One region of the Kribbella voronezhensis genome, then DNA from elsewhere that is predicted to be linked to it. Evidence: riboswitches for the same ligand, from Rfam matches in the RefSeq annotation. Region 1 holds a riboswitch; the other holds the start of a gene.
What was found. Region 1 has a riboswitch for S-adenosylmethionine ahead of thrC (threonine synthase). Riboswitches for the same ligand answer to the same signal wherever they lie in the genome.

Region 1 (15,162 bases):
GGGTTGTCTGTCATCACAAGCCAATCTGTCGCGAACGGTGAAAAAGTCAGGCGGATGGCCGCCTAGCTGCTGGAGGTGGAAACAAATTTGCACATAGCGATTGGTTGTTTCCAGCGAACAGCCTCACCACTCACGTCGGAACAGATCGACCGATCTCGACATGCCTCCACCGGAGCCGGAGGCGCAGCGAGCAGGGACGACGGAGGAGTGGACTGCGGGAGGTCGCGTGGGGCCTACCTCCCGCAGTACTCGGAGGGTTAGGAGGCCATCCAGTTTTGGAGGGCTTCTACGTCTCGGGGCATGGCGGCGGAGAGGTTTTCGGTGCCTTCGGGGGTGATGAGGATGTCGTCCTCGATGCGGATGCCGATGCCGCGGAGGTCTTCGGGGACGGTGAGATCCTCGGCCTGGAAGTAGAGGCCGGGTTCGACGGTGAGGACGTAGCCGGCTTCGACATTGCCCTTGTTGTACTTCTCGTTGCGGGCCGCGGCGCAGTCGTGGACGTCGAGGCCGAGCATGTGGCTGACGCCGTGCAGGGTGTAGCGCTGGTAGATGCCGCTGCTCGGGTCGAGCGCCTCGTCGGCGGAGACCGGGAGGAGTTCCATCTGCTCGAGGCCGCGGACCAGTACTTCGATGGCCGCGTTGTGGCCGGAGCGGAACGGTACGCAGGGGCGCAACGCGGCGATGCCGGCGTTCTGGGCGTCGAGCACCAACTGGTACAGGTCACGCTGGCGTGGGGTGAACTCGCCGCTGACCGGGAAGGTGCGGGTGATGTCCGCGGTGTACAGGTTGCGGTTCTCCACGCCCATGTCGAGCAGCATCAGGGTGCCGTTGTTCACCGGGCCGTCGTTCTCGATCCAGTGCAGCGTGGTCGCGTGCGGGCCGGCGGCGGCGATCGAGGTGTACCCGACGTCGTTGCCTTCCGCGCGGGCGCGCCGCCAGAAGGTGCCCTCGATCCAGCGCTCGCCGTACTTGCGGACCTTGTCCATCTCGCTCAGTACGTCGGAGAAGCCGCGGTGCGTGATCGCGCAGGCGTCGCGGAGCTGTTCGAGCTCGAAGGCGTCCTTGACCAGCCGCAGCTCGGACAAGGTGAAGGCGAGTTCCGCGTCGCGCTCGGCCTCGGTGCCGAGTCCGATCAGCAGCGAGGAGATCGAGCTCTCCTCGCCGCGGCGGACGCGGGTCGGGACGTCGCTCTTCAGCGCGCCGGCCAGCTGGTCGACGTGCCGGGTCTCGATCCCGAACTCCTTGGCGGTCTCGGTCAGCGACGGGCGGCGGCCGGCCCACAGCTCGCCGTACATCCGGTCGCGCCAGAACTCCTCGCCCTCGGCGCGGTCCGCGCGGGGCCGGAAGTACAGCACCGAGTCGTGGCCGCTGGTGCCGTTCGGCTCGAGCACGAGGACCGCGTCGGAGGTCTGGTCGCCGACCAGCCAGACGTAGTCGGTGTGCGGGCGGAACACGTAGTCCGTGTCGTTGGAGCGCACCTTGTAGGTGCCGGCCGGGATCACCAGCCGCTCACCGGGGAAGACCCGCGAGAGTGCGTCCCGGCGCTTCGCGGCCCACGGCCCGACCTCGCTGAGCGGGACGTCGGCGCGCTCGATGTCGCCCCAGCCGGAGTTCATGAACTGGCGCAGTTTTTCCTGCGGCTCGTTGTCGTGCGTCGCCGTCTTCGGAGCGTTCTCCGTGCTTTCCGTCATCGTCGACCTGTCCTCGTCGTCTGCGCCTGATCGTCAGCGCGTGTGCAGTTGATCGCCGCGGAGCGTGCCGGTGTCGGGCAGGGCTTCGGCGGGGTCCGAGCCGATGCGGGTGATCGCATTGCGCTCGTCCACGAAGACTACGCTCGGTTCGAAGATCTTCGCCTCGGCGGTGTCGAACATCCCGTACGCGATCAGGATGACCAGGTCGCCGGGGTGGATCAGGTGCGCGGCGGCGCCGTTGATGCCGACGATCCCGGAGTCGCGGGGACCTTCGATCAGGTACGTCGACAGCCGGTTGCCGTTGGTGATGTCGACGATGTCGACCTTCTCACCGGGCAGCAGGTTCGCCGCCTCCATCAGCGTCGCGTCCAGCGTGCAGGACCCGACGTAGTCCAGGTCCGCCTGGGTGACGGTGGCCCGGTGCACCTTGGACTTCATCATCTCGCGCAACATGGCGCTCATCATCCAGCCCACCCCCACCCCTGTCAGTGGCAGCCGTCACCTTCCAGCCGCAGGAGAGGGAAAGCAAGGGAAGGAAAGCGAAAGAAGGCGAGAGAAGGGAGGTGGGTGAGGTTGCGGTCAGTTGGTCGTGCGGAAGGCGAGCGGCGTGCTCATGTCGCCGAACCAGAAGACGCCGAAGCTGTCGTCGGGTTGGCCGGCCGAGTCGAGTACGGCGACCGACAGGACGCAGTCGCCGAGGTTGTAGTCGGCCTCGCAGTCCTCACCGTCGACGAGGATCCGCTTCGCCAGGTAGTACGTGGAGTAGGTGCCGTCGCTGTGGACGCGGGTGGTGACGACCTTGCCCGGCTGGTAGCAGCCGGTCTCCTGGATGATGTCGAAGCACGCGCGTTCGACGATCTGGACCTGATGGCCTTCGGCGCCATGTGCGGTGCCGCGGACCCTGACCCACTGCGCGGCCGCGAGGTCCGTGCTCGGCGTCGCACTGATGGTGGCTGGTGATCCCCTGAATCTCAGTGCCACGGACTCCAGGATCAACCGCTGACCGGCGCCGTCGTACCCGACCGCGAAGAGGTGACAGACGTCCGCGCGGCAGTACGTCGGTCTCGGCTGGCCGACGTCGCGTTGCCACCAGACCGGGTCGCCCAAGGTGACCTGGGTGGAGATCCGGCCGGTCGCGCCGGCGGTCACGGTCAAGGTGTTGAGGCAGACACGATCCGGAGTGTCGCCGAACACGTCGCACTGGACGACCTGGACCTCTGAGCCGGGGGCGAAGCCGTGGGCGGTGACCCGGACCTGGTCGCCCCCGGCCAGGCCGGTCGTCCGGCTGACCTGGATCGATGGGGGCGGTGGTGTCGCGGTGGCGATCGCGGGCGCCAGGACGAAGAGCAGTGTTGCGGCTGTCAGGGCAGCAAGAACTTTCACGGTGTTCCCCCAGCTGATCAGGATCGAGACCCCCCTGGCCCCGGAACCTTCCTACCTGCGATGTAGTCGCAGCGCTAGGGGAAGCCGTTGGATCAGGTGTTCAGGACGGCGGAGGCTTGGGCCGCCAATGCTCTCAGCGATTCGTAGCGAGGGCGCAGGGCGGCGACTCGCTCGACGTCTGTGGCTACCGGCTTCAGGGATTCGCCGCCGGGGGACGGGGAGAGGCCGAGGGCTACTGCTGCGGCGCCGCGGGCGCCGACCTCGGCTTCGGCGCAGACCTCGGTGGGGCGGGCGAAGGTCGCGGTCAGGCACTTGCGCCACCAGGCCGAGGCGTCGATCCCGCCGCCGCCCAGGACGACCTGCAGGTCCCGCCCGAACAAGCCGTCGAGCATCCGCAGGCCCCGGTCGATCTCGAGCGAAGCGCCTTGCAGGGAAGCGGCGAGGAGGTCGGCAGCGGTGTCGTCGAACGACAGCCCGAAGTACGCGCCGGAACCGCCCGGCACGGTTTCCGGCGGTCTCGTGCCGGCCTGGAACGGGATGCCGATCACGCGGGACGAACCGATCTCGACCCCGGTCGGCTCGCGGTGCTCGGCGTCGAGCTGCAGTACGGCGGTGAGCCAGGCGTGCAGGTTTCCGGCGGCGGAGAAGGCCATCCCGGTCACCGCGCGCCGGTCGTCGACGCGATACCGCCACAACTCCCACGGCAGTTCGGGCGCCCCGTCGATCGGATGCACGACCCGCACGGCAGCCGACGTACCGACCGTCACGGCGGCCGTCGTCTCGTCGTACCCGCCGGTCCCGACGTTCGACGCGGCACCGTCGCCGGTCGGCGGATGAATCGGTACGCCGGCGAGCGCGGGCCAGCGCAACGCGAAGGCCGACGACAGTACTCCGGTCCAGCCGGTCGGCACGATCGCGGGCAGCTGCGACTCGGAAACCCCTGCCACAGCAAGGGCTTCGGCGTCGTACGAGCCGGTGGCCAGGTCCAGCGTGCCCGTGCCGGAGGCGATCGACACCGAGGTGACGCGCTCGGAAGTCAGTCGCTCCAGGACGAGATCCGGGAGGCCGGCGTACGACGAAGGGCTGACCACTGATCGCAGCCAGGGGATCCGCCGGGTCCAGTACAGGCGGTGCAACCAGGCACCGGTCCGGGCGTGGAAAGCGTGCTCGTCGAAGGAGGAGTCGACAGTGGGCGGCACGGAACGCGTGTCCACCCAGGGGATCACCGGCGTCAACGCCTGACCCGTGCCGGCGAGCGCGACGATCGAGTGCCACTGCGAGGACAGCACGATGTCGCTGATGTCGGTGAGATGCCCGTTCTGCTGCAGTTCGTCGAGGCAGCCCAGCAGCCCCTCGATGTAGTCGTGCAGATCGATGGTCGCCTCGCCACGTCCGCCGTACGTCGGGGCGATCTTGTGCCGGGCCAGCGCGCCGGGCACGGGCGACGCGTCGGGGGAGAGCACCAGTGCGCGCGCCGACGACGTTCCCAGGTCCAGGGCGAGCACGCGCCCGTCAGTCTTCGGCATGCAGCGCCTTGAGGAAGGAGGCGGCCCAGACGTTCACGTCGTGGGCGGCCAGGTGCTTGCGCATCGCCTTCATCCGGCGGCCGAGTTGCCGGTCGTCGGTGTTCATCGCGTCGACGATGGTGTCCTTCATCCCGTTGATGTCGTGCGGGTTCACCAGGAAGGCCTGCCGGAACTCGTCGGCCGCACCGGCGAACTCGCTCAGCACGAGCGCACCCGTGTCGTCGTACCGGCAGGCGACGTACTCCTTGGCGACCAGGTTCATCCCGTCGCGCAACGGCGTCACCACGGCGACGTCGGCGGCGCGGAAGAGGGCCGCCATCTCGGTGCGCGAGTACGACGTGTGCAGGTAGTTGATCGCCGGGGTGCCGATGCGGCCGTGCTCACCGTTGATCCGGCCGACCAGGAGTTCGATCTCGTCCCGCAGTACGCGGTACTGCTCGACGCGCTCGCGTGACGGCGTCGCCACCTGGATGAAGACGGCGTCGTCGACCGAGACGCGACCCTCGTCGAGGAGCTCGCCAAAGGCGCGCAGCCGTTGCCGGATGCCCTTGGTGTAGTCGAGCCGGTCGACGCCGAGCAGGATGTGCGCCGGGTTGCCGACCTCCTTGCGCATCTCCTTGGCCCGCTCCTCGGTCTCCGGCTGGCGGGCGAGCTGCTCGAGCTCGCCGACGTCGATGGAGATCGGGAACGCCTTGGCCCGGACGATCCGGTCGTCGGGCAGGTGGATGCGGTCGCCGCGGGTCCGCAGACCCATCCGGTTGCGGGCCAGCCGGGCGAAGTTCGACGCGGCACCGGGCCGCTGGAAGCCGACCAGGTCGGCACCCATCAACCCGTCCAGGATCTGCCGCCGCCACGGCATCTGCGCGAACAGCTCGGTGGGCGGGAACGGGATGTGCAGGAAGAAACCGATCCGTACGTCGGGACGCAGGCGGCGCAGCATCGCCGGGACGAGCTGCAACTGGTAGTCGTGCACCCAGACCACCGCGTTGTCGTCGGCCGCGTCGGCGGCGGCCTCGGCGAACCGGCGGTTCACCGCGACGTACGACTCCCACCACTCGCGGTGGAACTCGGGCGGCACGATCACGTCGTGGTACAGCGGCCAGAGCGTCGCGTTGGAGAAGCCTTCGTAGTACAGCTGGATGTCCTCGGCCGACAGCGTCACCGGGACCAGGTGCATACCGCCCTCGTCGAACGGGTCCACCTTCTCGTCCGCGCCGCCGGTCCAGCCGATCCAGGCGCCGTGGTGGCGCTGCATCACCGGTGCCAGCGCGGTGACCAGCCCGCCTGGGCTGCGGCGCCAAGCTGTTGTGCCGTCGGGCATCTCGATCCGGTCGACCGGCAGCCGGTTGGCCACCACCACGAAGGAACTGCGTCCGCTCGGCATCAGTAGTTATCCACCCAGGTATTCGTCGTCGCCGGGGTAGCTGACCCCGATCTGTCTACGGGTTTCGTCGAGCAGCTCGAGGATCTCGACCGTGGCGGCGTGCGGGAGTGCGGGGCACTCGACCAGGCCGGCGCGCATCGAGCGCATCACCTCGGCTGCTTCATAGTGGTACCCAAGGCCATGCACCGGTACGTCGACCCGCTCGTCACCCGAGGCGGTCTGGCGTACGTAGTACTCCGGGTGGTGGAACGCGCCCGGCAGCAGCAGCGAGCCCTCCGGACCACTGACCGACGCGGTGAACGGGTGATGCGAGCGCAGTCCGCAGGTGAGCGCGGCCACGGCGCCGGAGGCGTACTTCCAGGCCATCGCCACGCTGAGGTCGACGCCGTCCTCATTGAGAGATCCGACGGCCTTGACCTCCTCGGGGCGGCCGAGCGCCATGTAGCCGAACGTCATCGGGTAGATGCCGCCGTCCATCAGGATGCCGCCGCCCAGGTCGCGGTCGAGCAGCCGCGGCGCGAGCTGCTGGCGATGGAACCCGAAGTCCGCCAGCGCCTGCATCGGCTCGCCGACCACACCCTTGGCCAGGTCCGCGAACATCGCCTGGACGACGGGGTTGGTGCGCATCCACATCGCCTCGGCGAAGAGGGTGTCGTTCTCGACGGCCACCGCGATCAGGTCGCGGGCCTGCTTGGCCGTCAGCGTGACCGGCTTCTCGCACAGCACCGCGATACCGGCCTGCAAGGCGGCCCGGGCGATCGAGTAGTGCTGCGGATGCGGGGTGCCGATGTAGAGCACGTCCACCACGCCGGAATCGATCAGCCGCTGGTAGTCGTCGAACCGGTGCTCGATCCCGAACTCCGCACCGAACCGCTCGGCACTGTCCTGGGAACGGGACGCGATCGCGGTCACCACGGCGTCGTCCAGTACCGCGAGGTCCTTGGTGAACGAGGTGGAGATATTGCCGGTAGCAACAATTCCCCAGCGGACGCGATCTATACCCACTGTCTGAACTCCGGGGTCGGGAACGGGCCGTGTGCCTTGATTCTCGCGGTTTCGAACGCGTGAGCCAAGCGAATGAGGGTGGCATCACTCCGGCCGGTGCCGTGGAACGTGATGCCGACCGGCAGTCCTTCGACCGATCCGGACGGCACCGAGATGAGCGGGTAGCCGGCCAGGGCGGCATGGGTCGACGAGCTGCCGAGGACGTGATCGCCGTTGACCAGGTCGATCGACCAGGCCGGCGAGTACGACGGGGTGACGAACGCGTCGAGCTGGTGGTCACGGAGCAGGCCGTCGATCCCGTCGCGGCCGGCCCGGAGCGCCGACAACCGGGCGGCCACGTAGACCGGTGAGTCCAGTCCGTCGGTCTGCTCGGACCGCTCGAACAGCTCCTGGCCGAAGTACCGCAGCTCCTCGTCCGCATGCGCCTTGTTGAACGCGATCACGTCGGCGAGAGTGCGCGGACCGCCGGGGTGACGGGTCGCGAGGTACGCCGCGAGGTCGACCTTCATCTCGTGGAACAGGATCGCGACCTGGTCCTCCTCGCTGCCCGGCGTCGGCAGCGACAAGCCGTCCACGACGGTCGCGCCGGCCGCCGACAACAGCGACAGGGCCTCCTCGGTGACCCGGTCGAGGCCGAGCGAATACCCCCACAGCGGACCACGCGGTACGCCGATCCGTACGCCGGTCAGGTCGTCGTCGAGGCAGTGCGCTTCGTAGTCCGTGCCGCCGCCGGTCATCACGGTCAGCAGCGCGGCTGCTTGCCGGACCGTCTTCGTCATCGGGCCGGCGGTGTCCTGGGAGTGTGACAGCGGGATGATCCCCTGCTGCGGGATCAGGCCGACGGTCGGCTTCAGTCCGACGATCCCGTTCAGCGCAGCCGGGCAGACGATCGACCCGTTCGTCTCCGTGCCGATGGCGAGCTCCGCGAGGCCGGCGGCGACCGCGGCGCCGGAGCCGCTGGACGAGCCGCCCGGGGAACGGTTCAACGCATACGGATTGCGGGTGAGACCGCCGTACCCGCTCCAGCCGGACGACGAGGACGAGCCGCGGAAGTTGGCCCACTCGCTCAGGTTGGTCTTGCCGAGCACGATGCAGCCCGCTTCGCGCAGGCGGCGGACCAGCGGGGCGTCGTACGGCGGTGGAGGCTGGTCGGCCAGGGCGAGGGAGCCTGCGGTGGTCGGCAGGTCGGCGGTGTCGATGTTGTCCTTCACCAGGACCGGCATCCCGTGCAGCGGGCCGCGGATCCGGCCGTCCGCACGTTCCGTGTCCAGACGGGCGGCTTCGGTCAGCGCGGCTGGGTTCGGCGTGCAGACACTGTTGATCAGCGGGTCCACCTCGGACTGCCGGGCCTGCAGCTCTTCGACCGTCGCGATGGCGGGTCGCGGGCCGGGCGACACGTCGCCGGGGCCCTGTCGAGTTGAGCTCACACCGACGATCCTGCCAGAGTTGGGCCCGCCTGACCGTCCGCCCGACATGTCGCCGCCACCAGGCGCAGGGTGAATGACATGACTGTTGTTCACCCGTACAGTGGAACGCGGACGGACGATCACCGACCGCACGGGAGACACCAGCAGATGGACAGCGCCAACGCCAGCTCCTCCGGCTCCGCCGCCGAAGCAGCCCAGCCGGCCGTCGCTGGGTTGTCGGACCGCGACGGAGCGATCCTGGGCTTCGAGCGGCACTGGTGGAAGTACGCCGGCGCCAAGGAGCAGGCGATCCGGGACCAGTTCCAGATGTCGGCGACCCGCTACTACCAGGTGCTGAACGCGCTGATCGACCGCCCCGAGGCACTCGCGCACGACCCGCTGCTGGTCAAGCGGCTCCGTCGTCTCCGCGCCGCCAGGCAGCGCGCCCGCTCCGCCCGTCGCTTGGGCATCGAGGTCTGAATTGACACCCCGCTACAGGGACGACAAGGGCCAGGTCCTTTCGTCTCTCGTCGCTGTGCTTGCCGTCGTGGCCATCGTCGGTGGGCTGCTGGTGCTGTTCGGGACGAGGGGCAGCAGTTCCGCGGCCGACTCCGGCCCGAAAGCCTCGACGCCCACGCCTTCCGCTTCAGCGGTCACCAAGCCGACGCCGAGCGCCGAGCCGTCGACCGCGCCCACCTCGGCCCCGACGTCGGCGCCGACCTCCGCACCTTCTTCTGAACCGACCACCCAGCCGACCTCTGCGCCGCCTGTCGAGCCCTCTGTTCCGGTCTCCGAGCGGCCCGCCGTCGAGGTGTACAACAACACCCCGCGCAAGGGACTCGCCGAGGACGTCTCGATCCGTGCCCGGCAGGCCGGCTGGACCGTGGCCGGCCGCGACAACTGGCACGGCAAGATCGTCACCAGCACCGTCTACTTCCCGGCCGGCATGGAAGCCGCGGCCGTCCAGCTCGCCAAGGACATCCACGTGGGCCGGACCAAGGACGCGCTGGACAACATGAAGAAGGACAGGCTGACCGTCATCCTGACGACGGACTACGCCGGATGAGTACCCCCGTTCTGGCGACACCGGCCGGGCGGGAGGGCTGGGAGGCGATCGTCAAGGATCCTGCCGGGGCGGTGATCGCTTCGGACTTCGACGGCACTCTGTCGCCCTTGGTCGAGGACCCGGCGATGTCCCGCGCGGCCGACGGAGCACTGGATGCACTCGCCCGCCTGGCCGGGACTGTCGGGCAGGTAGCGATCGTCACCGGTCGACCTGCGCTGGTCGCCACCGAGCTGTCCGGTGTCAGCGGGCACGCAGGACTCGGGCGACTCGTAGTACTGGGTCACTACGGGTTGGAGCGTTGGGAGGCCTCGACAGGGGCCATCACGAGCGAGCCGGTGCCGGAGGGTGTCGCTGTCGCCCGCGAGCGCCTACCCGGCGTACTGCAAGAGGCGGGGCTGCCGGACGCCTATGTCGAGGACAAGGACAGCTCGCTGGCCGTTCACACCCGCAGACTGCCTGATCCCGTGGGTGCTCTGGAGGCGTTGCGTACGCCGCTGTCGGAGCTGGCGGAGTCGGTCGGCCTGCACCTGGAGCCGGGCAACCTCGTCCTGGAGTTGCGCCCACCCGGTATCGACAAAGGCGTTGCCCTGCGTCGTTTGCTCGAGAGCAGCGGCGCCCGCTCCGTCCTGTACGCCGGGGACGATCTGGGCGACCTCGCAGCCTTCAAGGCGATCGACAGCCTCCGCAGCGACGGCCTGTACGCCGTACTGGTCGCTGCTCGTTCCTCAGGGGCAACTGGGCTCATCGAGTCGGCCGACATCGTCGTGGACGACCCTGCGGGGGTCGTCACGGTGCTCACCGCTCTCGCGGACGCGATCGCAACGCGCTGAACGCCTGGCTCAGCGTCCGGCCGAGCGGCTGCACCGGGTGTTCGGTGTAGCTCCCGTCGGCGAGGTCGGCCAACCGCTCGAAGATGTTGCGGGACGCCGGGCAGCCGGTGCGGAGGAAGGACCAGCCGGCCGCGACGGCGTACAGCGGCAGCATCGGGAGGCCGATCAGGCAGAAGTACTGCCAGGAGTGCCGTTCCTCGTGCCGGACCAGTCGCGGCTGCTCCTCGAAGTACGCGCGGTCGTGCTTGGTCAGGATGAGGTTCCCGATCGTGAAGGCGCCGGCCACCGGGAACTTCGGCCGGTACCCCGTCGCGTAGAACAACCCCCGCGGCCCCCGGCTGATCCGCGCCCGCCCGGCCAGTGCGACCAGGACGCCGGTGAGCGTGGAGAGGTTGAGCGTGTTCACCACCAGCTTCACAGCCTGCCACCCCGACATCGCCATGACTCAGTATGTGGTTCTGTCGGCGGGGTAGGTAAGACTTGCGCCGTGAGTTCGGTGGTACGACGGTGGCGGCCCGGGCGGCCTGTGGATCCCCAACTGGTGATCGGGGGACTGCGGAAGGGGCCTGGCGATCCTGCCTACGTGTACGACGGACGCACTGTCTGGCGCGCCACCAGGACGCCCGACGGACCGGTGCTGCTGCGCTTGACCCCGTACCCCGGGGTGGCTGAGGTCGAGGCCGAGGCGTGGGGGCCGGGAGCGAGCTGGGCGCTGGACGGCGTACCGGAACTGCTCGGGGAAGCGGACAGCTGGGAAGGTTTCGAGCCGCTGCCGGAGCACAAGCCGCTGGTGGAGGCAGCCAGACGGTTCTCCCACTTCCGGGTGCCGCGGACGCGAGCGGTGTTCGAGGCGATGGCCGCTGCCGGGATCGAGCAGGTCGTGACCGGGAAGGAAGCGTTCGCCGGCTGGCGGATGCTGCTGCGCGAGTACGGCGAACCGGCGCCGGGGCCAGGGTCGCCGGACGGCCGCCGGATGATGGTCCCGCCGTCGCCGGAGCAGTGGCGGCTGATTCCGTCGTGGCAGTGGTTGCGCGCGGGTGTCGAGGGCCGTCGTTCGCGGGTGGTCATCACGGCGGCGACGCGCGCGGTCGCCTTGGAGCGGACGCTCGAGCTGACCGACTCCGCCGAGATCGAGCGGCGGCTGCGATCGCTGCCGGGCGTCGGGGTGTGGACGGCAGCCGAAGTACGGCAGCGGGCGCACGGCGACGCCGACGCGTTCTCGTTCGCCGACTATCACGTCTCCCGCAACGTCTCGTACGCCTTGACCGGTGAGGAACTCGACGACGAAGGCACCGCCGAACTCATCGAGCCATACCGCGGTCATCGCTACCGCGTCCAGGCCCTGCTGCAGCTGTCCGGTCTCGGCCACCCGCGGTACGGACCCCGCAAGTCCCTCCCCACCCACACTCCCGGAGCTACCCACCGGCTGCGCTGAGTGGCCACCGCGATCACTTGAACAAGTTTCGACCACGGGCCATTAGGGTCGAGGCAAATGCGAATCGATGGGGACGGGCTCTACCTGGTCGCCGGAGTGGCGTTGCTGGTCGGCGCGATCCTGCCGCGGCTGCTGCGCCGGTATGCGATCTCGGCTCCGATCGCCTTCGTCGGCGCCGGGCTGCTGCTCGGCCTGGCGGTGGACCGGAGCCACCTGAGCCCGATCGCGGAACCAGGGCTGACCAAGCATCTGGCCGAGCTGACCATTCTGATCGCGCTGATGGGCGTCGGGCTGGCGATCGATCGTCCGATCGGCTGGCGGCGCTGGAAGGTGACCTGGCGACTGCTGCTGATCGCCATGCCGGCCTGCATCGCCGCCGTGGCGGGAGCCGGCTGGCTGCTCGGTCTGGCGCCCGCGACGGCTCTGCTGCTCGGCGCCGTGCTCGCGCCGACGGACCCGGTGCTCGCCTCCGACGTCCAGGTCCAGGGACCGACGACCGGCGACGGCGCGGAGCCCGAGGAGGACGACGAGGTGCGCTTCGCGCTGACCTCGGAGGCCGGACTGAACGACGGACTGGCGTTCCCGTTCGTCTATGCGGCGGTGTTCGCCGCGACCAAGGGCGCGGTCGGCGACTGGGGACTGGAGTGGTTCGCCTGGAACCTGGTCGGCAAGACCGTGATCGGCATCGCCGTCGGGGTCGCGGCCGGCTGGCTGCTCGGCCGGATGGCCTTCGCGGCGCCGTCGCGCACGTTCCGGCTGGCCGACTCCCGCGAGCCGGTCTTCGCCCTCGCGGTGACGTTGGGGGTCTACGGTCTGGCCCAGGTGCTGCACGGCTACGGCTTCATCGCCGTGTTCGTGGCCGCCCTGACGCTGCGGGCGGCCGAGCGCGGTCACGACTTCCACCAGGAACTGCACGGCTTCGTCGAGGAGCTCGAACACATCCTGACCTGGGGCATCCTGCTCCTGCTCGGGGTCGCCATCACCGGCGGGATCCTGAAACCGCTGACCGTGGCCGGCGCGGCAATCGGGGTCGGGCTGGTACTGGTGATCCGCCCGCTGACCGCGTGGCTCTCGCTGCGGGGGACGCCGCTCGGGCCGTCCGAGCGCTGGGTGACCGCCGCGTTCGGTGTGCGCGGGGTCGGTTCGGTGTTCTACCTGGCCTACGCGGCCGAGGATTTCGGGCCCGAGCTGCCGTCGCTGTGGGCGACCGTCGCCTTCACGGTGGTCTTCAGTGTGCTGGTCCACGGAATGGCGGCCACACCGCTGATGCGGATGCTGGAGTCGCGCCGCGAACGCGCGCGGGAGTGAGATCGGCTGTCTCGGATAGTGGGAATGCCGGACACAATGTGGACCCGATTGGGTAACCTCGGCAGTGCTCATCCAGAGGGACTGAGGGAAACGGCCCGTTGAAGTCCCGGCAACCCTCCCCGTTGACGTCCTCGATCCGAGGCGCTCGCGGCGGAACGGTGCCAAATCCGTCCCGCGCCGAGATCCGGTCCGGGGAAGATGAGGAGGGAACCTCCATGAGCCAGAGCACCGCCACCGCCCCGCACACCATCCGTGAAGGTGCCTTCGGCAACGGAACGCACCTGAGCTGCCGGGCTTGTGGCGCGAAATCCGAACTCGGCCCGTTCTACGCCTGTATGGAGTGCTTCGGTCCGCTGGAGGTCGGGTACGAGTTCCCGGCCATCACGCGTGAGCAGATCGAAGCCGGACCCAAGAACATCTGGCGCTACCAGCCACTGCTGCCCGTCCCGGTCGACGTGGCCAGCTACCCGAACACCGAGCCCGGCTACACCCGGCTGATCGACGCCGGCAACCTGGCTCGCGAGCTCGGCCTGCGCAAGCTGTGGGTGAAGGACGACTCCGGCAACCCGACCCACTCCTTCAAGGACCGGGTCGTCGCCAGTGCGCTCAGCGCCACCCGCGAGCTCGGCATGAAGGTGTTCGCCTGTCCCTCCACCGGCAACCTGGCCAACGCCGTCGCCGCCGCGGCCGCCCGGGCCGGGATCCGCTCGGTCGTCTTCATCCCGCACGACCTCGAGCGCCCGAAGGTGATCACCACCGCCGTGTACGGCGGCACGCTGGTCGCCGTCGAGGGCAACTACGACGACGTGAACAAGCTCGCCTCCGAGATCGCCGGTGAGGAGGACGGCTGGGCGTTCGTGAACGTCAACGTCCGCCCGTACTACTCCGAGGGCTCCAAGACGCTCGCCTTCGAGATCGCCGAGCAGCTCGGCTGGCGGATCCCGCAGCAGGTGGTGATCCCGGTCGCGTCCGGTTCGCAGCTGACCAAGATCGACAAGGGCTTCACCGAGCTCGGCAAGCTGGGCCTGGTCGACGCCACCGACTACAAGATCTACGGCGCGCAGGCGACCGGCTGCTCGCCCGTCGCCCAGGCGTTCCGCGACGGGTACGACGTGGTCAAGCCGGTCAAGCCGGACACCATCGCGAAGTCGCTGGCGATCGGCAACCCGGCCGACGGACCGTACGTGCTCGACGTCGCCCGGCGTACCGGCGGGGTGATCGAGGACGTCAGCGACGAAGAGGTCATCGAAGGCATCCAGCTGCTGGCCCGGACCGAGGGCATCTTCACCGAGACCGCGGGTGGCGTCACCGTCGCGACGCTGAAGAAGCTGATCGCGACCGGCCAGCTCGACCCCGAGGCCGAGACGGTGATCATCAACTCCGGCGACGGGCTCAAGACGCTCGACGCCGTGGCCGACCGGGTCGGCCCGAAGGTGACCATCCCCGCGTCCTACGACGCCTTCGTGAAGGCAGGTCTGCAGTGAGTGTGAGCGTGCGCGTCCCGACCATCCTGCGGCCCTACACCCAGGGTGCCTCCGAGGTGTCCGTCGAAGGTTCGACGCTGAGCGAGGTGCTGGAGTCGCTGGACACGTCGTACCCGGGCATCAAGGGCCGGGTCCTGGACGAGTCCGGTGAGCTGCGCCGGTTCGTCAACGTGTACGTCGACAACGACGACGTCCGGTTCTCCGAGGGCCTGCAGACCGCGATCAAGGACGGCGGCCAGGTCTCGATCATCCCGGCCGTCGCCGGCGGCTGCTAGATCCTCGCAGTGCGGAACGAGCGGCGGTAGGTGTCCGGTGGGACGCCGACGATCCGCTTGAACTGACGACGTAGCGTCGTCGCGGTGCCCAGGCCGGTGGCGACGGCGACCGCTTCGACGCTCTCGTCGGTGGATTCCAGGAGTTCCTGCGCCCGGCGTACGCGCTGGGTCAGGAGCCATTGGATCGGCGCCTGCCCGGTGACGGCCCGGAACTGGCGGCCGAGGTGGCGAGGGCTCGTGTTCGCCTTGCGGGCCAGGTCGGTGACGGTCAGCGGCTGGTCCAGCCGCTCCTGGGTCCAGGCGAGCAACCTGGCCAGCTGATGGTCGCCGGAGACCTGGATCGGCGTGGTGACGAACTGGGCCTGACCG
Region 2 (15,162 bases), 2.1 Mb from region 1:
GCGGCTCCGGCGAGATCCCGCCGTCCAGCTGATCGCAACCAGCGCTCCGGCCGCGCAGAGCGCCGCGGTCCAGCCAAGGGCGGCTCCTGCTCCGAGTTGGTCCGCGAGAAGTCCCGCAGGCCAGGGACCGACGGTCTGACCGGCCGCGAACCACACGGTCAGCGTGCCGATCACCGCGGTCCACTCGGGCTGCGGGACAGTACGCCGTACCAGCGCGGCGACCGAGGCGGGAACGTTCAGGAACGTCACGCCGACGACCCCCGCCGAAACCAGCACCGTCGTCCGGCTGATCAAGGGCAGCAAGGCGGCGACCACCTGGAGCGCGAGCAGCACGGCCATGGGCCGGGCGTTGCGCCACGTCGTCAGGGGGCGGTTCCACAGTGGCGGTGCGACCATCGCGGCGACGCCCATCAAGGTCCAGGTGATGGCGACCTGGCGTGCGGTGCTGTGCTCAGCCCTGAGATACGCCGTGAGGAACGTGAGGTAGACGATGTACCCGGCGCCGAAGAGAACGTAGGCGAGTCCCATCGGCCGGAGCCGTCCTAACCTTGCTTTGACATCCGGCGTCGGCGGGACAGCGCTGACCGCCGACCAGGAGATCACGGTGGCGATCAAGGAACCGGTTGCCAGCAACAACCACGCTACGGGCCACCGACCGGAGTTGCCGTCGAGCAAGAGGGGCAGCGCGAAGCCGCTGAGCGCGACGCCCAGCCCGGCGCCGCCGAAGTACACGATGAGCGCTGAGCGATCCGCGTGCCGCGCGGCGACGACGGTGCCGGCGACGAAGACCAGCGCGCCGGCCCAGCCAGTTGTTGCTCTCAGCAACAACTGGACGAGCTGCGAGGAGGTGACCGCGGTGGCGGCCAGAGCGAGGGTGCTGATGACCATGCCGAACTGGAACGTCCGGGCGGTGCCGAGCCTGCGGACCACCGTCGCGACGACGATCGCGCCGACCAGGTAGCCGACGCCGTTCGAGGTGGTCTGCAGACCTACGTCCGCGAGCGACCAACCCAACTGCTCGCGCATCGCCGGGACCACGAGGCCGTAGGCGAAGCGCGCGAAGCCGAGGGCGACCGCGGAGCCGAGTGCCAGCCGGTACTTCATGGCTGCCGCTGCAGGAAGTCGAGGCTGTGGCGCACGCCGGCCAGGTCGGTCGGGTCGGCGAGGTCGTGCAGGCCTCCTGGCCCGGCGCTCGGGACAGGCAAAGGGGGTGTGCTGGCGTACATGGCGGGCCTCTCGTCATCATCGAACCGATCGGTACGATGACGAACGCTAGCAAGAGATCGGTCCGGTCGGTACCATCTATCTCATGCCAGTCGCCAAGGGAAGTTCGCTGGATCCGGCGCGGACCCGCGCGGACATGCTGCGGGCCGCAACCCTCGTCTTCTACCAGCGTGGTCTGGACGGCGTGGGGATCGCCGAGCTGTGTGCGTCGGTCGGTGCGTCCAAGGAGACGCTCTACCGGCACTTCGGTTCCAAGGACGGCCTGATCGAAGCGGTCCTGCAGGCTCGCAGCGATCGCGTCAACGCGTGGATCCGCGCGGCTGCCGAGGGTGCCGGTGACGATGCCGTCGCCCAGCTGACCGCCGTCTTCGGCGTGCTGGGCCAGTGGTACTCCGAACCGGACTTCCGCGGTTGCGCGATCGTGAACGCGGCCACCCAGCGGCACGTCGAGCCGGCGCGGACCATCGTGTCCCGCCACCTCGACCGCTATCTGGAGCTGTTCACCGAGATCGCGACGACAGCCGGCGTGGCGGATCCCGTGCGGGTCGGCCGGCAGCTCCTGATGCTGCTGGAGGGTGCGACCGTGCTCGCCGACCATCACGGACTGGGCCGGGCCGCGGCCGAGGATGCACTGGCCGCGGCCCTGCCACTACTGCAGAGCTAGTCCCGCAGTTGCGCGGAAAGCGGGCACTGGAACGGGTCGCGAGCGCGTAGGCCGACGTTGTTGAGGTAGTCGATGACGATCTTGTACGACTCGAACAGCCCGACCTCGGTGTACTTCACGCCGTGCAGTTCGCAGTACTCGCGAACGATCGGGCGGACCGTCTTCAGGGTCGGCCGCGGCATGCTCGGGAACAGGTGGTGCTCGATCTGGTAGTTGAGCCCACCCATCGCGAAGTCGGTCAGCACGCCGCCGCGGATGTTGCGGGACATCAGCACCTGGCGGCGCAGGAAGTCCAGCTTCATCGTCTTCGGCACCAGCGGCATGCCCTTGTGGTTCGGTGCGAACGACGCGCCCAGCCCGACGCCGAAGACGGCCAACTGGAGACCGAGGAACGCGCCGGCCTTGCCGACCGGCAGCAGGATGAGCAGCGCGGCGACGTACGCGCCCAGGCGGGACAGCACGATCGCGGCTTCGATCCGCTCGACCCGGGTGGCGTTGCGACGCAGCAGGTGCTGGAGGCTCGCGACGTGCAGGCTGAGTCCTTCGAGCGTCAGCAGCGGGAAGAAGAGCCAGCCCTGGCGATCGCCGAGCCACTTCACCAGGCCGGTACGACGGGCGACGTGGTCGGGGGTGAAGGCGACGACGCCGATGTCGATATCGGGGTCCTTGCCCAGTTGGTTCGGCGCGTTGTGGTGCTTGCTGTGCTTGTTGCGCCACCAGGTGATGCTCATCCCGGCCAGGCCGCCTGCCAGCACCCGCGCGGTCCAGTCGTTCCAGGCGGCCGAGTTGAAGATCTGGCGGTGCGCGCTGTCGTGACTGAGGAAGGCGACCTGCACCAGGACCAGCGCGAGGGCACCGGCCATCAACAGCTGGAACCAGGAGTCGCCCAGCAGGATGAATCCGGTCACCACGCCACCCAGCGCTGCGAGAACCAGCCCGATCCGGGTCCAGTAGTAGCCGTGACGGCGCTTGAGCAGACCCAGATCACGCACGGTGTTCAGAAGGTCGCTGTAGAGACTTGCGTGCCGCTCCTGCGGGCCTTGCGGAGGTCTGCCGTCCGCTACGAGCTGTGACATGGAAACGCCCCATCCGGGAGTGCATCGGTCGAGATGCGCCACCGGGTCCAGGGCAGCGCCACGAGAAAGTGGCTGATACCCCAACGGAACCACGGCCGACCGCCAGACGCAACTAACGGGTCAGCAGTGCATCAGTTTGCAACGATCCGTCGAGCACGTTGTGGGCGACCGAGGTCAGTCCGCACCCGTTGCCACGCGCGTACGAACGCATCGCGCTGAAGGCCTCGCTCACACTCAGTCCCGCCCGCTCGGCGAGCATGCCCTTGGCCTGCTCGATCACGATCCGGCTGTCCAGCGCGTGCTGGAGCTGGCTCGACAGCTCCCGATGGCCCTCGACCTCGCGCTGATGAAGGAGGCCGATCGTGGCCATGTCGGCCAGGGCCTGGGCCAGGGCGGTGTCGTCGGCCGAGAGCGGTGCCGAGCTGGAGCGGAACAGGTTCATCGCGCCGATGACCTGACCGCGTAGCCGCAACGGCACGGCGTGCGCGGAGACGTAACCGCCGGCCGCTGCCGCCGCCGCGAAATCCGGCCAGCTGTGCAGGTCGACGTTCACCACCGGCTGACCGGAGCGGAAGCACGCCGGGCACGGACCCTCGTCCTGCTGCAGCTCGAACAGCTCCAGCAGCTCGGCCTGGTCGTCGGACGAGGCCATCACATGCAGGACGCCGTGGTCGTCGGCGAGCATCAGTCCGGCCGCGTCCGCCTCGATCAGCTCGACGGTCGCCTCGGCGAGCCGGCCGAGGAAGTCGACCAGGTCGAACTCGGCGACCAGCGTGTCGGCCAGCTCGATGAACACCTGCGTCAGGCGATGTTCTCGTGTCATTCCCAGCGTTCCCTCTCGACCCGGAGTCTTTCCATCATCTGTCCCCGGACAAGGCCGCGACCACCCAGGCTGAGTTGTCAGGTAGTTCGCTCAGCTGTCACCGGGCGGTCATCCGGGTGGAGCACCTTCGGCAGCATGAACCTGAGCCGCCGCCAGTTGCTGGCCGCCACCACCGCCGCGGGTGCAACGCTCGCCCTTCCTGCCACCCGCTCTGCCGCCGCGGCGCCCAGCGTCGTACGCCGGGGCAGGCCGGCCCTCACCTCAGGGATCGCCAGTGGCGACGTCACGTCGAACTCCGCGGTCGTCTGGTCCCGGACGGATCGGCCGGGCCGGCTCGTCGTCGACCTGACCAGCCACGGCCGCTTCGACCGGGCGATCCGGCTTCGCGGCCCGGTCACCTCGGCCGACGACGACTTCACCGCGCAACTGCCGTTGCGCGGACTTCGCCCGGGCCAGCGCTACGACTACCGGATCGCCTTCGAGGATTCGTCCGGCCGCCTCGGTGAGACGGCCCTGGGCTCCTTCAGTACGCCGGGCCGCAGCCGCCGGGTCAGCTTCGTCTTCACCGGTGACACGGCCGGCCAGGGGTACGGGATCAACCCGGATTTCGGCGGCATGATCGCGTACAGGGCGATGCACCGGACGCGGCCCGACTTCTTCCTGCACTCCGGCGACAACATCTACGCCGACGGGCCGATCCAGGCGATCGTGAATGTTGCCGACGGCACCATTTGGAAGAACGTGGTGACCGAGGAGGTCTCGAAGGTCGCCGAGACGCTGGCGGAGTACCGCGGCCGGTACAAGTACAACCTGCTCGACCAGAACGTCCGCGAGCTGTACGCCGAGGTGCCGATCATCAGCCAGTGGGACGACCACGAGACGCTGAACAACTGGTATCCCGGCGAGATCCTGACCGACGGCCGCTACACCGAGAAGCGGGTGGATGTGCTCGCCTCCCGCGCCCGCAAGGCGTTCCTCGAGTACCTCCCGATGGTGCACACCGCGGAGCGCGACCGGATCTATCGCAAGGTGAGCCACGGCCCGCTGCTCGACGTGTTCTGCCTCGATATGCGGACCTATCGCGGCGCCAACCCCGCTCCCGGGGTGGCCGGACCGGTCGCGATGCTCGGCGCGGAGCAGGCCGCCTGGCTGGTGCGCGAGGTCGCGGCGTCGAAGGCAACCTGGAAGGTGATCGCGAGTGACATGCCGCTCGGCCTGCTGGTCCCGGACGGTACCGAGATCGAGGCGGTTGCCAACGGACTGGCAGGAGCTCCGGGCGGACGCGAGCACGAGATCGCGTGGGTGCTGAGCCAGTTCAAGCGGCGCAAGGTGCGCAACACGGTCTGGCTGACCGCGGACGTGCACTACTGCGCCGCTCACCACTACGACCCGGCGCGGGCGGCGTACACCGACTTCGATCCGTTCTGGGAGATCGTCGCCGGACCGGTGAACGCCGGCACCTTCGGACCGAACGCGCTCGACCCGACCTTCGGCCCCAAGGTCGAGTTCCAGAAGGCGGCGGACTTCCCCGGCCAGCCGCCGAGCGGCGGCAATCAGTTCTTCGGTCATGCCGAGATCGACCCGCACAGTGGGGCGTTCACCGTCTCACTGCGCGACCTCTACGGCACCGTGCTGTGGCGCAAGGAGCTCCAGCCGGCAGGAAGGGGAAATCCTTCGAGCTGAGCCGATTCGGCGTACTAGGTTGGCGGTATGACTGCCGACTATCCCGAGAGCCGTCGCGACGAGAGTGTCGTCGAAACGCTGCACGGGCACCAGATCGCCGATCCGTACCGCTGGCTCGAGGACGCCGATGCCGCCGAGACCAAGGACTGGGTGAGTCGGCAGAACGCCTTCACCGAAAGCGTGCTCACGCAGTACGACGAACGCGGCTGGTTCCAGCAGGCGATGACCGCGATCCTTCGCCGGCCACGCGCCGGGGTGCCCGTGCAGTCCTCGGGATGGTTCTTCGTCGGCCGCAACGACGGGACGAAGGCGCAGGACGTCGTGTACGTCGCCGACACGCTCGCCGCGTTGCTCGACGGCGGCCGGGTGCTGATCGACCCGAACACGCTGTCCGAAGGCGGTACGGATTCGCTCGGCACCTTCACGGTCAGCCCGGACGGCCGCTACTTCGCCTACGGGATCAACGAGAGTGGCAGCGACTGGACCACGTTCCGGCTGCTCGAGGTCGCGACCGGTGCCGAGGTGGACGACGTGGTCACCGAGGCCAAGTTCTCCGAGGCGGTCTGGCTGCCCGACTCCTCGGCGTACCTCTACTCGCACTATCCCGCCGGCGGACGCAGTGAGGGGACCGAGACGAAGGTGCTCGGCGGTGGTCAGCTCAAGCTGCACAAGATCGGGACGCCGCAGGCCGACGACCAGTTGGTGTTGAGCTTCCCGGACCAGCCGCGGATCTTCGTGACACCGGTGGTGTCCGAGGACGACCGGTACGTCGTCATGCACCTGCACGAAGGCACCGACGCCGCCACCCGGTTGTGGCTCTACCCGATCACGACCGACGGGCTGGGCGATCCGATCAAGGTGATCGACGAGTTCGCCGACGAGATCGACTTCGTCCGGATGGCGGGAGACCGGCTGATCCTGCGGACGGACCGGGATGCGCCGCGCGGCCGCTTGGTGAGCAGTGATTTCGACGGCAACTTCACCGACGTGATCCCCGAGGGCGAGAACGCGCTGCGGTCGGCGTATGCGACCTCGGGCGGGCTGGCGACGCTCTACCTGGTCGACGCCCAGCCCGAGCTCAGGTTGCACGACATCGACGGCGGCAACACGCGTTCGGTGCCGCTCGCGAGTGGCGGACTGGTCGATGTCACCGGCGGCGCGAAGTACGACGAGCTGTTCGTCGGACTGTCGTCCCCGACGGAGCCGACGCTCTCGTACGTCGTGTCTGCCGCGTCCGGCGATCTCCGGCCGCTGCCGTCGCTGGCGCCTGCCGGTGAGACCTTCGCGGCACCGGAGATCACCGTGCGGCGCGTCGTCGAGCCCGGGCGCGAGGTGCCGTACTTCGTGATCAGCCGGGCGGACCTGGACCTGTCGGAGCCACGGCCCACGGTGATGTACGGGTACGGCGGCTTCCGGGTCCCGATCTTCACCGACTACCGGCCGGGGTGGCCCGCCTGGCTCGCGGCCGGCGGCGTACTGGTGATCACCAACCTGCGAGGCGGCGGCGAGTACGGCACCGCGTGGTACGAGGAGGGGCGGCTCAAGAACAAGCAGAACGTGTTCGACGACTTCATCGCCGTGGCCGAGCACCTGCAGAAGACGCGGGTGACCACAGCCGCGCAGCTCGCCATCCACGGCCGCAGCAATGGCGGGTTGCTGATCGGCGCCGTCATGACGCAGCGACCGGACCTCTTCGCCGTCGCCCTGCCTGGTGTCGGCGTGATGGACATGCTTCGCTTCCACCTCTTCACCGTGGGTGCCGCCTGGGCCTCGGACTTCGGCCTGCCGGACGACCCCGAGCAGTTCGAGGACCTGCTGGCCTACTCACCACTCCACAACCTGCACGACGGTTCGGCGTACCCGGCAACCCTGGTCGTCACCGGCGACCACGACGACCGGGTGGTGCCACTGCACAGCCACAAGTTCATGGCAGCCCTGCAACACGCGCAGGCGGGATCTGCTCCGGTCCTGACCCGTATCGAGGTCGATACCGGTCACGGCTTCGGAAAGCCCGCTGCGATGGTCGCATCCGAGTGGGCCGACCTGCTGGCGTTCGCTGCTCACCACACAGGTCTCGTACCTCCTGAGCAGTAGGAGGTGCGGGTGCGGGTCACCAGATCCGTGGGGCTACCAGGTCTCGCGGGTCGTCGGCAGGCTGGCAGCCGTGGGTGGACTCTTCGTAGCGGCGGCTCAAGCCGTTGGTGGCCAGGGTGCGAACGGCGTTGACGAGGCGGTCGACGTGCTCGCGGGTCGTGGCGAGACCGAGGCTCGCGCGCACCGCAGTACCGTGCTCGGGGGAGTCGGCGAGTAGGTGGCCGACCAGCGGGTGCGCGCAGAACTTGCCGTCGCGTACGCCGATGCCGTACTCGGCGGCGAGGGCAGCGGAGACCAGGGTCGAGCTGATGCCCTCGACGGTGAAGCAAACGGTGCCGACCCGATCAGCCTCGGCCCCGAAGATCGAGTACGTCGTGACGCCGGGCACCTGGGCCAGGCCGGTCCGGAGCCGCGGCAGCAGGGTGCACTCGTGCTGCTCGATCGCCTCGCGGTGCTTGGTGATCGCCGCACACGCTGCTGCCAGGGCGATCGCGCCGATGACGTTGGGGGAGCCGCCCTCGTGCCTTGCCGGTCCTTGGTTCCACACCGTCTCGTTGCCGTTGACGGAGGCAGTCGCGCCACCGCCGTACAGGTAGGGGTCTGCGGCGTCGAGCCAGTCGGTGCGGCCGATCAACGCACCCACGCCGTACGGGGCGTACAGCTTGTGGCCGGACAGGGCGACCCAGTCGACGTCGAGCTCTTCGATGTCGACCACGCGATGCGGCGCCAGCTGGGCTGCGTCGAGACAGACCCGGGCACCGTGAGCCCTGGCGACAGCGGCGATCTCTGCGATCGGAAAGATCTCCCCGGTGACGTTGGAAGCGCCGGTGATGACGACCAGCCGCGGTCCTTCGGGTGCGCTGCGCAGTGCGTCGGCGACGGCGGTGACGGCCTGGTTCGTCGAGCTCGGCGCCGCTAGACGCACAGTGCGCTCTGCCGGCCAGGGGAGCAGGGCCGCGTGGTGCTCGGACTCGAACACGATCACCGTCGCGTCGGCCGGTACTGCGCGGGCGAGGAGGTTGAGAGCGTCGGTGGTCTGCCGCGTGAAGATGACCTGGTCGTCCTCGCGAGCGCCGACGAAACCGTGCACCTCGGCGCGGGCCCGCTCGTACCACTGGGTGGTGATCCGGGACGCGTAGCCGTTGCCGCGATGCACGGACGCGTACGAGGGCAGGGCGGCCTCCACTGCGGCTCGTACGGACTCCAGACAGGGTGCGCTCGCGCCGTGGTCGAAGTTGGCGTAATCGGTGACGCGGCCGTCGGCCAGCGGCACCAGCAGGTCGGAGCCGACCGTGGCGGGGATGCTGCCGTTGGTCAGCCGAACGCCGGCCGGCCGCGCGACGGTGGCGTTGGCAGGCTCGAGGATGGAGAGGATCGACATGTTTCTGCTCCCGGTGGTCCGCACTTGCCGATCGGGGCATCCGAACGGCCGGGTCCTCACCCGGGGCACCCCACCGCGGAGGAGGGTTGCCGGCCAGCGAGCCGGGGCTTGACGCTGACACTCATGACCTGCCCAAGACCGTAACCAACGAGCCGGTCGGTGCGCCAGCAGCAATCTCGCTTCCTGAGATTTGCGGACGCATGCTGAGACGCAACTTCTCGGAGGCGCTTTGCGTCCGACGAGCTGGAGGTGGTCACGATGTGGTGGAACAAGCAGCCGAAGTGCCCGGTGCGCACCGAGGAACAGCTCTGGATCGAGGAGTGGCTGGACTGGCTCGCCAACGAGTTCGGCACCGAGATCCTGCAGCGCCCGGTCGTCCTTCCCGAGCCTGCGTTCTTCCCGTCCGGCTACGGGCTGGCGAGGTATGCCTGGCTGCGCGGCGAGTCCGCGCCGGACTGGGCGAGCCACCTCGACACGAATCCGCGGGTCTACCTGCGGGACGGGCTGCGGTTCATCGCCGCTGGATAACCCCGGTGGCTCGCCGCAGGAGCACGCGGGCCGGTCGTAGTTGCCTTGATAAGGATTGGTACTGCGTGGTGTCGGCGGGGGAGGATGCGCGGATGACCTGGATCGCACCCGAAGTCACCCGGCCCGAGGGCTCGCTGGTGGCGCCCGAGCGGGAACTGCTCGCCGGCTACCTGGACTTCTACCGGACCACGCTGTTGCACAAGTGCGCCGGGCTGACCGCCGAGCAACTGGCCGAGCGCCCCGCGCCGCCGTCGAATCTCTCGCTGCTCGGGTTGATCCGGCACCTCACCAAGGTGGAGCGGATCTGGTTCCGGATCCACTTCGCCGACGGCTCGCCGGCCGATCCGGTCTTCGCCCCGGAGCTCGGCAAGGACGCGGACTTCGAGCTGATCGACGCGAGTCGCGCCCGGTCGGAGTACGAAGGTCTGATCGAGGAATGGGCGCTGTCCGACAAGGCGGCGGCGGGGCGATCGCTCGACGAGCAGTTCACCTTCGGCGGCCAGGTGTCGTCGCTGCGGATGATCTACATCCACCTGATCGGCGAGTATGCCCGGCACTGCGGGCACGCGGACTTCGTCCGCGAACAGCTCGACGGGGTCACCGGCGCTTGATCCAGCCTCCCGTGCGCACGCCGTGACGCTACGGATGGGGCGGCGTGATCGGCGTGTGACACGTGGGACTCGAGAGGTTGTCGGGGTAGCCTGCTAGATATGGCGACCCGCACGTCTTCCCCGGCGCGGGCGCGGAAGTCGGCAGCCAACAGCCCTGGAACGGGCCGGTCGGCAGCTGGTGGACGCTCCCGTCCGTCAGGCGCCCAGAAGCGTGGGCAGAGCGCGAAGAAGCGCAGTGGCTCCACCACTGCGCGTCCCAGCGCGTCCGGATCCACCGGCGCGGGTCCGTTCGCGGCCACCATGCTGTACCTCGGGCGTGGCTTCGTGAAGTGCTGGATCGGCATAGCGCACCTGCTCGGCAGTGTCGTCCGCGGCGTCGGCCACGGCGCTCGTGACCTCGACCCGGCACACCGTCGCGACGGTGCCGGACTCACCCTGATCGGCCTGGCTGTCGTCGTGGCCGCCGCGCTCTGGTGGGAGCTGCCCGGCGCGGTCGGCAACGCAGTACGGACTGTTGTCGGCGGCAGCGTCGGCATGCTCGGCTGGGCCGTTCCGCTGATGCTTCTGTTCATCGCTCTACGCACCCTGCGTCACCCGGACCGTAACGGCCCGGCTGGACGCCAGGTGATCGGCTGGACGGCGATCTCCCTCGGTGTGCTCGGCCTGGTGCACATCGCCAACGGCATCCCTCGCCCGGGCAACCCGGCCGACGGCAGCCTCCAGGACGCCGGCGGCGCAATCGGGTACGTCGTGTCCTCGCTCCTGTCCGACCTACTCACGCAGTACGTCGCGGCGCCCCTCCTGGTGCTGCTGTCGATCTTCGGCGCGCTGGTGGTCACAGGGACTCCGATCTACGCGGTGCCGCTGCGAGTGCGTGCTGCGTTCGACGTACTGCTCGGCCGTACCGAGCTGCCGTCGGATGCCCCGTCGGTCGCGGCCGCCGCGGACGAGACTGTCCGGCTCACGCGCAAGGAGCGCCGGGCGAAGGCAGCTCTGGACGAGGACGGCGAGCCGACCGTCAAGCCGTACGACTCACCTGTGCTCGAGGGGCGCGAGATCTCCAAGCGTGGTCGTAAGAAGGCCGCCGAGGAGGAGCCGTACGACGTCGATGGTGACGCGGCCGCTGGTGCTCCGCCTGCTTACGGTGCCGTCGCGGCCGCGATGAAGCCTGCTGCTCAGCCCGAGTCGGCTCCCGAGCCGCCGCCCCACACGCCGCTGCCGCAGCGCGTCGAGCAGCTCAGCCTGTCGGGCGACATCACCTACACGCTCCCGGACGGCCAAATTCTGAAGCCTGGTTCGGTCCACAAGGCCCGGACGAAGGCCTCGGATGCTGTCGTGGACCGGCTGACCGAGGTGTTCGACCAGTTCGGCATCGACGCGCAGGTGACCGGCTACACGCGTGGCCCGACAGTCACGCGGTACGAGGTCGAACTCGGCTCCGCGGTGAAGGTGGAGAAGGTCACCGCGCTGAGCAAGAACATCGCGTATGCCGTCGCCAGCGCCGACGTGCGGATCCTGTCGCCGATCCCGGGCAAGTCCGCGATCGGCATCGAGATTCCGAACACCGACAAGGAGATCGTCAGCCTCGGCGACGTGATCCGGTCCGCCACCGCCCGCAACGACCATCACCCGATGATCGCCGGACTCGGCAAGGACGTCGAAGGCGGCTTCGTCGTCGCGAACATGGCGAAGATGCCGCACCTGCTGGTCGCCGGTGCGACCGGCTCCGGCAAGTCGTCGTTCGTGAACTCGCTGATCACCTCGGTGCTGATGCGCTCCACGCCGGACGAGGTCCGGATGGTGCTGGTCGACCCCAAGCGGGTCGAGCTGAACAACTACGAGGGCATCCCGCACCTGATCACCCCGATCATCACCAACGCCAAGAAGGCGGCCGAGGCGCTGCAGTGGGTCGTGCGCGAGATGGACATGCGCTACGACGACCTGGCGGCCTTCGGGTTCCGGCACGTGGACGACTTCAACAAGGCGGTCCGCAGCGGCAAGGTGAAGCCACCGCCGGGCAGCGAGCGCGTGCTCTCGCCGTACCCGTACCTGCTGGTGATCGTCGACGAGCTGGCCGACCTGATGATGGTCGCGCCGCGCGACGTGGAGGACTCGATCGTCCGGATCACCCAGCTGGCCCGCGCCGCCGGTATCCACCTGGTGCTGGCCACCCAGCGGCCCTCGGTCGACGTGGTCACCGGTCTGATCAAGGCCAACGTGCCGTCCCGGCTCGCGTTCGCGACCTCGTCGCTGGCCGACAGCCGGGTCATCCTCGACCAGCCTGGTGCGGAGAAGCTGGTCGGTCAGGGCGACGGGCTGTTCCTGCCGATGGGCGCGAGCAAGCCGATGCGTATCCAGGGTTCCTGGGTCACCGAGAGCGAGATCCGCGCGGTCGTCGAGCACTGCAAGGAGCAGTTGCAGCCGACGTACCGCGAGGACGTCACCGCTGTGGCCGGTCCTTCGAAGGACCTCGACGACGAGATCGGCGACGACATGGACCTGGTCGTGCAGGCGGCCGAACTGATCGTTTCCACGCAGTTCGGCTCCACGTCGATGCTGCAGCGTAAGCTCCGGGTCGGTTTCGCCAAGGCGGGCCGGCTGATGGACATCCTGGAGAGCCGGGGCGTGGTCGGGCCGAGCGAGGGATCCAAGGCCCGCGACGTACTGGTGAAACCGGACGATCTAGAGGACTTCATCGCCACACTGCGAGGAGAGTGACCCGTGACCGCCTCTTCCACGATGCCCCACGCCCACCCGGTGGACGCGGACGCCGTGAGCCAGGAGTTCACGATCCGCGGTTCGCAGCAGGTCCACGGCGCGCTCGCGGCCGGGGCGGCCCTGGTCGCGATCGGCTTCGCCGCGTCCGCGTCGACCAGTGCCACCGGCGTACTGCGCTGGCTCGCGGCCGCCGGCTTCGCCGCGCTGGCGGTGGTGTGCGCGCGGGGCCTGACGACCGGGGACATGTTCGTCGCCGACAAGGTCGGGATCCGGCTGCGGATCCGCGACGAGTGGATCGGCGCCCGCTGGGAAGAGATCGAAGAAGTCACCGTTCTGCGGCGCCGGCACCTGCTCGACGACGGCCGGATCGCGGTCCACCTGCTCGACCCCGGACCGGTCGTCGCCGCGATGCCCGAGGCGACTCGCAAGGTCACCGATGCCAACCGTCGGCTCACCGGGACGTCTCTCGCGGTACCGTTCGGGTTGACGGCGCGGCCGTCGAACGGGGAAGTGCTGCAGGCGCTACACATGCTGGCCGATGCCAGATGTCCGGTCAGGGAACAACTCTGACCCGTCCGTGACCCCGTCGGCCCGCGACCGTTGACTAGTGGAGTCGACGGGACCGAACAGTCAGGCGGACGGTGGAGAGGCGGTGATGGCGTGAGCATCGGCAGCGAGCTCACAGCAGCCCGCGAACGGGCGGGCCTGACGATCGACCAACTGAGCGCCGCGACCCGGATCAGAAGCGGCCTGCTCACTGCGATGGAAGCCGACGACTTCTCCCGTTGCGGCAGCAACTTCTATGCCCGCGGCCATATCCGGGCGATCGCGCGGGTCGTGAAAGCCGACCCGGCCGTGCTGCTGGCGAAGTACGACGAGGCCCACCCGACCGAGGACGCAGATCGCACCCGCCGCGAGGAGCGCCTGAACGCGAAGGGCCCGTCGCTGCACCCGGCGCGGCCGCGGTGGACACTCGTCGTCGGGGCCATCCTGGTCTGCCTGATGGGCTGGGGGATGATCCGCCTCTTCACGCTTCCGAGCGACATCGAGGCGAACGCCTCCCGCACCACGCCGACGATCGCCGTGACCACTCCGTCGCCGAAGCCCACGCCCACGAAGACGTCGACGAAACCGCCCGTGACGCCGGTGAAGCCGGCCACCAACAAGGTCAAGTTGACCCTCACGGCCACCAAGGACGGCTCGTACGTCACCTTGCGGAACTACCACGGCCTCAAACTCTTCCAGGGCCTGCTGGGCCCCGGTTCGTCCCAGACAGTCGTCTACCCAGGCTCCATCCGCGTCAGCCTCGGCTCCCTGGCCAACATCACCATCCGCATCAACGACAAACCAGCGGCCCCCAAATCCAAACGCTTCACCATCACCCCCACCGGCACAATCCAAAAAGACAAGTAGGCCCACTCGCCGGGCAAGTAGGCCCGTTCGCCCCGACAAGTAGGCCGGGCCCGCCGGACAAGTAGGCCCGTTCGCCCCGACAAATAGGCTCGGCTCGCCCAGCCTGCTCTCTCCGCGCCAGGGTCTCCTGCCTGCGTCCTCGGCGGGTGGGTGCGGCGGCTGCGTACGCCATCGTCGGCATGCTGCCCACCTATTCCACCCCGCGTGCACATTCGCTCCACCCCCGGGCGTATACGTTCGCGTACTTGCCCGTGGGGCTCGCCTGTCTGCTCGGCGGCGCCGATTCGCGTGCCTCTGGGGGAGTGGTGCTGATGGGCTGGTTTCTGTGGGGTGGGCGGAGCAGTCATACTCGGGGGTGATGACTAAGACTCCCACCACCGTCGCCCTGGTCACGCTGGGCTGTGCTCGTAACGACGTCGACTCCGAGGAACTGGCCGGCCGGTTAGAAGCCGGCGGATTCCGCCTCGTCGACGATGCCGCCGAGGCGGACACCGTGGTGGTCAACACCTGTGGTTTCGTCGAGGCCGCCAAGAAGGACTCCGTCGACACCTTGCTGGCCGCCTCGGACTACAAGGACTCCGGCCGCACGCAGGCCGTGGTGGCCGTCGGCTGCCTCGCCGAGCGGTACGGCGAGCAACTGGCCGAGGCTCTGCCCGAAACAGACGCCGTGCTCGGCTTCGACGACTACGCCGACATCTCCGAGCGCCTGCGGTCGATCCTCGCCGGCAACAAGCACCAGTCACACGTCCCCCGCGACCGCCGCAAGCTGCTGCCCCTCGCCCCAGCCGACCGTGCCGGCGCCGCCGGCGTCGCACTCCCCGGCCACGGCGACCCCTCGGGAGCGTCGACGAGCGGCTCGCGGGGCGAGGCTGCTCGTCCGTTGACACCGGTGAGCGCCGAGTTCAGTGTGCTCGACGGCCAGGCTTTGACGGACGCCGAACTCGAGA

Region 2: another riboswitch for S-adenosylmethionine. It lies ahead of EV138_RS01815 (aminotransferase class V-fold PLP-dependent enzyme); the one in region 1 lies ahead of thrC (threonine synthase).

What each region holds. Positions count from the first base shown of each region.
Region 1 covers NZ_SOCE01000001.1:2,509,595-2,524,756, reverse strand. Annotated here, with positions in the region: gene EV138_RS11420 (VOC family protein) at 1-14, opposite strand, end outside; gene EV138_RS11415 (aminopeptidase P family protein) at 258-1,691, opposite strand; gene panD (aspartate 1-decarboxylase) at 1,725-2,144, opposite strand; gene EV138_RS11405 (neocarzinostatin apoprotein domain-containing protein) at 2,271-3,074, opposite strand; gene EV138_RS11400 (FGGY family carbohydrate kinase) at 3,167-4,600, opposite strand; gene EV138_RS11395 (alpha,alpha-trehalose-phosphate synthase (UDP-forming)) at 4,587-5,984, opposite strand; gene EV138_RS11390 (Gfo/Idh/MocA family protein) at 5,991-6,989, opposite strand; gene EV138_RS11385 (amidase) at 6,980-8,416, opposite strand; gene EV138_RS11380 (DUF3263 domain-containing protein) at 8,564-8,875, shown strand; gene EV138_RS11375 (LytR C-terminal domain-containing protein) at 8,943-9,461, shown strand; gene otsB (trehalose-phosphatase) at 9,458-10,291, shown strand; gene EV138_RS11365 (hypothetical protein) at 10,257-10,733, opposite strand; gene EV138_RS11360 (DNA-3-methyladenine glycosylase family protein) at 10,779-11,726, shown strand; gene EV138_RS11355 (cation:proton antiporter) at 11,784-13,034, shown strand; SAM riboswitch class I at 13,100-13,239, shown strand; gene thrC (threonine synthase) at 13,250-14,518, shown strand; gene EV138_RS11345 (ubiquitin-like small modifier protein 1) at 14,515-14,793, shown strand; gene EV138_RS11340 (helix-turn-helix domain-containing protein) at 14,790-15,162, opposite strand, start outside.
Region 2 covers NZ_SOCE01000001.1:394,924-410,085, reverse strand. Annotated here, with positions in the region: gene EV138_RS01845 (YbfB/YjiJ family MFS transporter) at 1-1,104, opposite strand, end outside; gene EV138_RS01850 (LacI family DNA-binding transcriptional regulator) at 1-32, shown strand, start outside; gene EV138_RS01840 (TetR/AcrR family transcriptional regulator) at 1,310-1,888, shown strand; gene EV138_RS01835 (fatty acid desaturase family protein) at 1,885-2,964, opposite strand; gene EV138_RS01830 (GAF and ANTAR domain-containing protein) at 3,077-3,787, opposite strand; gene EV138_RS01825 (alkaline phosphatase D family protein) at 3,923-5,470, shown strand; gene EV138_RS01820 (prolyl oligopeptidase family serine peptidase) at 5,498-7,564, shown strand; gene EV138_RS01815 (aminotransferase class V-fold PLP-dependent enzyme) at 7,581-8,945, opposite strand; SAM riboswitch class IV at 8,961-9,074, opposite strand; gene EV138_RS01810 (hypothetical protein) at 9,204-9,473, shown strand; gene EV138_RS01805 (DinB family protein) at 9,566-10,084, shown strand; gene EV138_RS01800 (FtsK/SpoIIIE family DNA translocase) at 10,385-12,802, shown strand; gene EV138_RS01795 (hypothetical protein) at 12,806-13,372, shown strand; gene EV138_RS01790 (helix-turn-helix domain-containing protein) at 13,463-14,215, shown strand; gene EV138_RS01785 (MiaB/RimO family radical SAM methylthiotransferase) at 14,574-15,162, shown strand, end outside.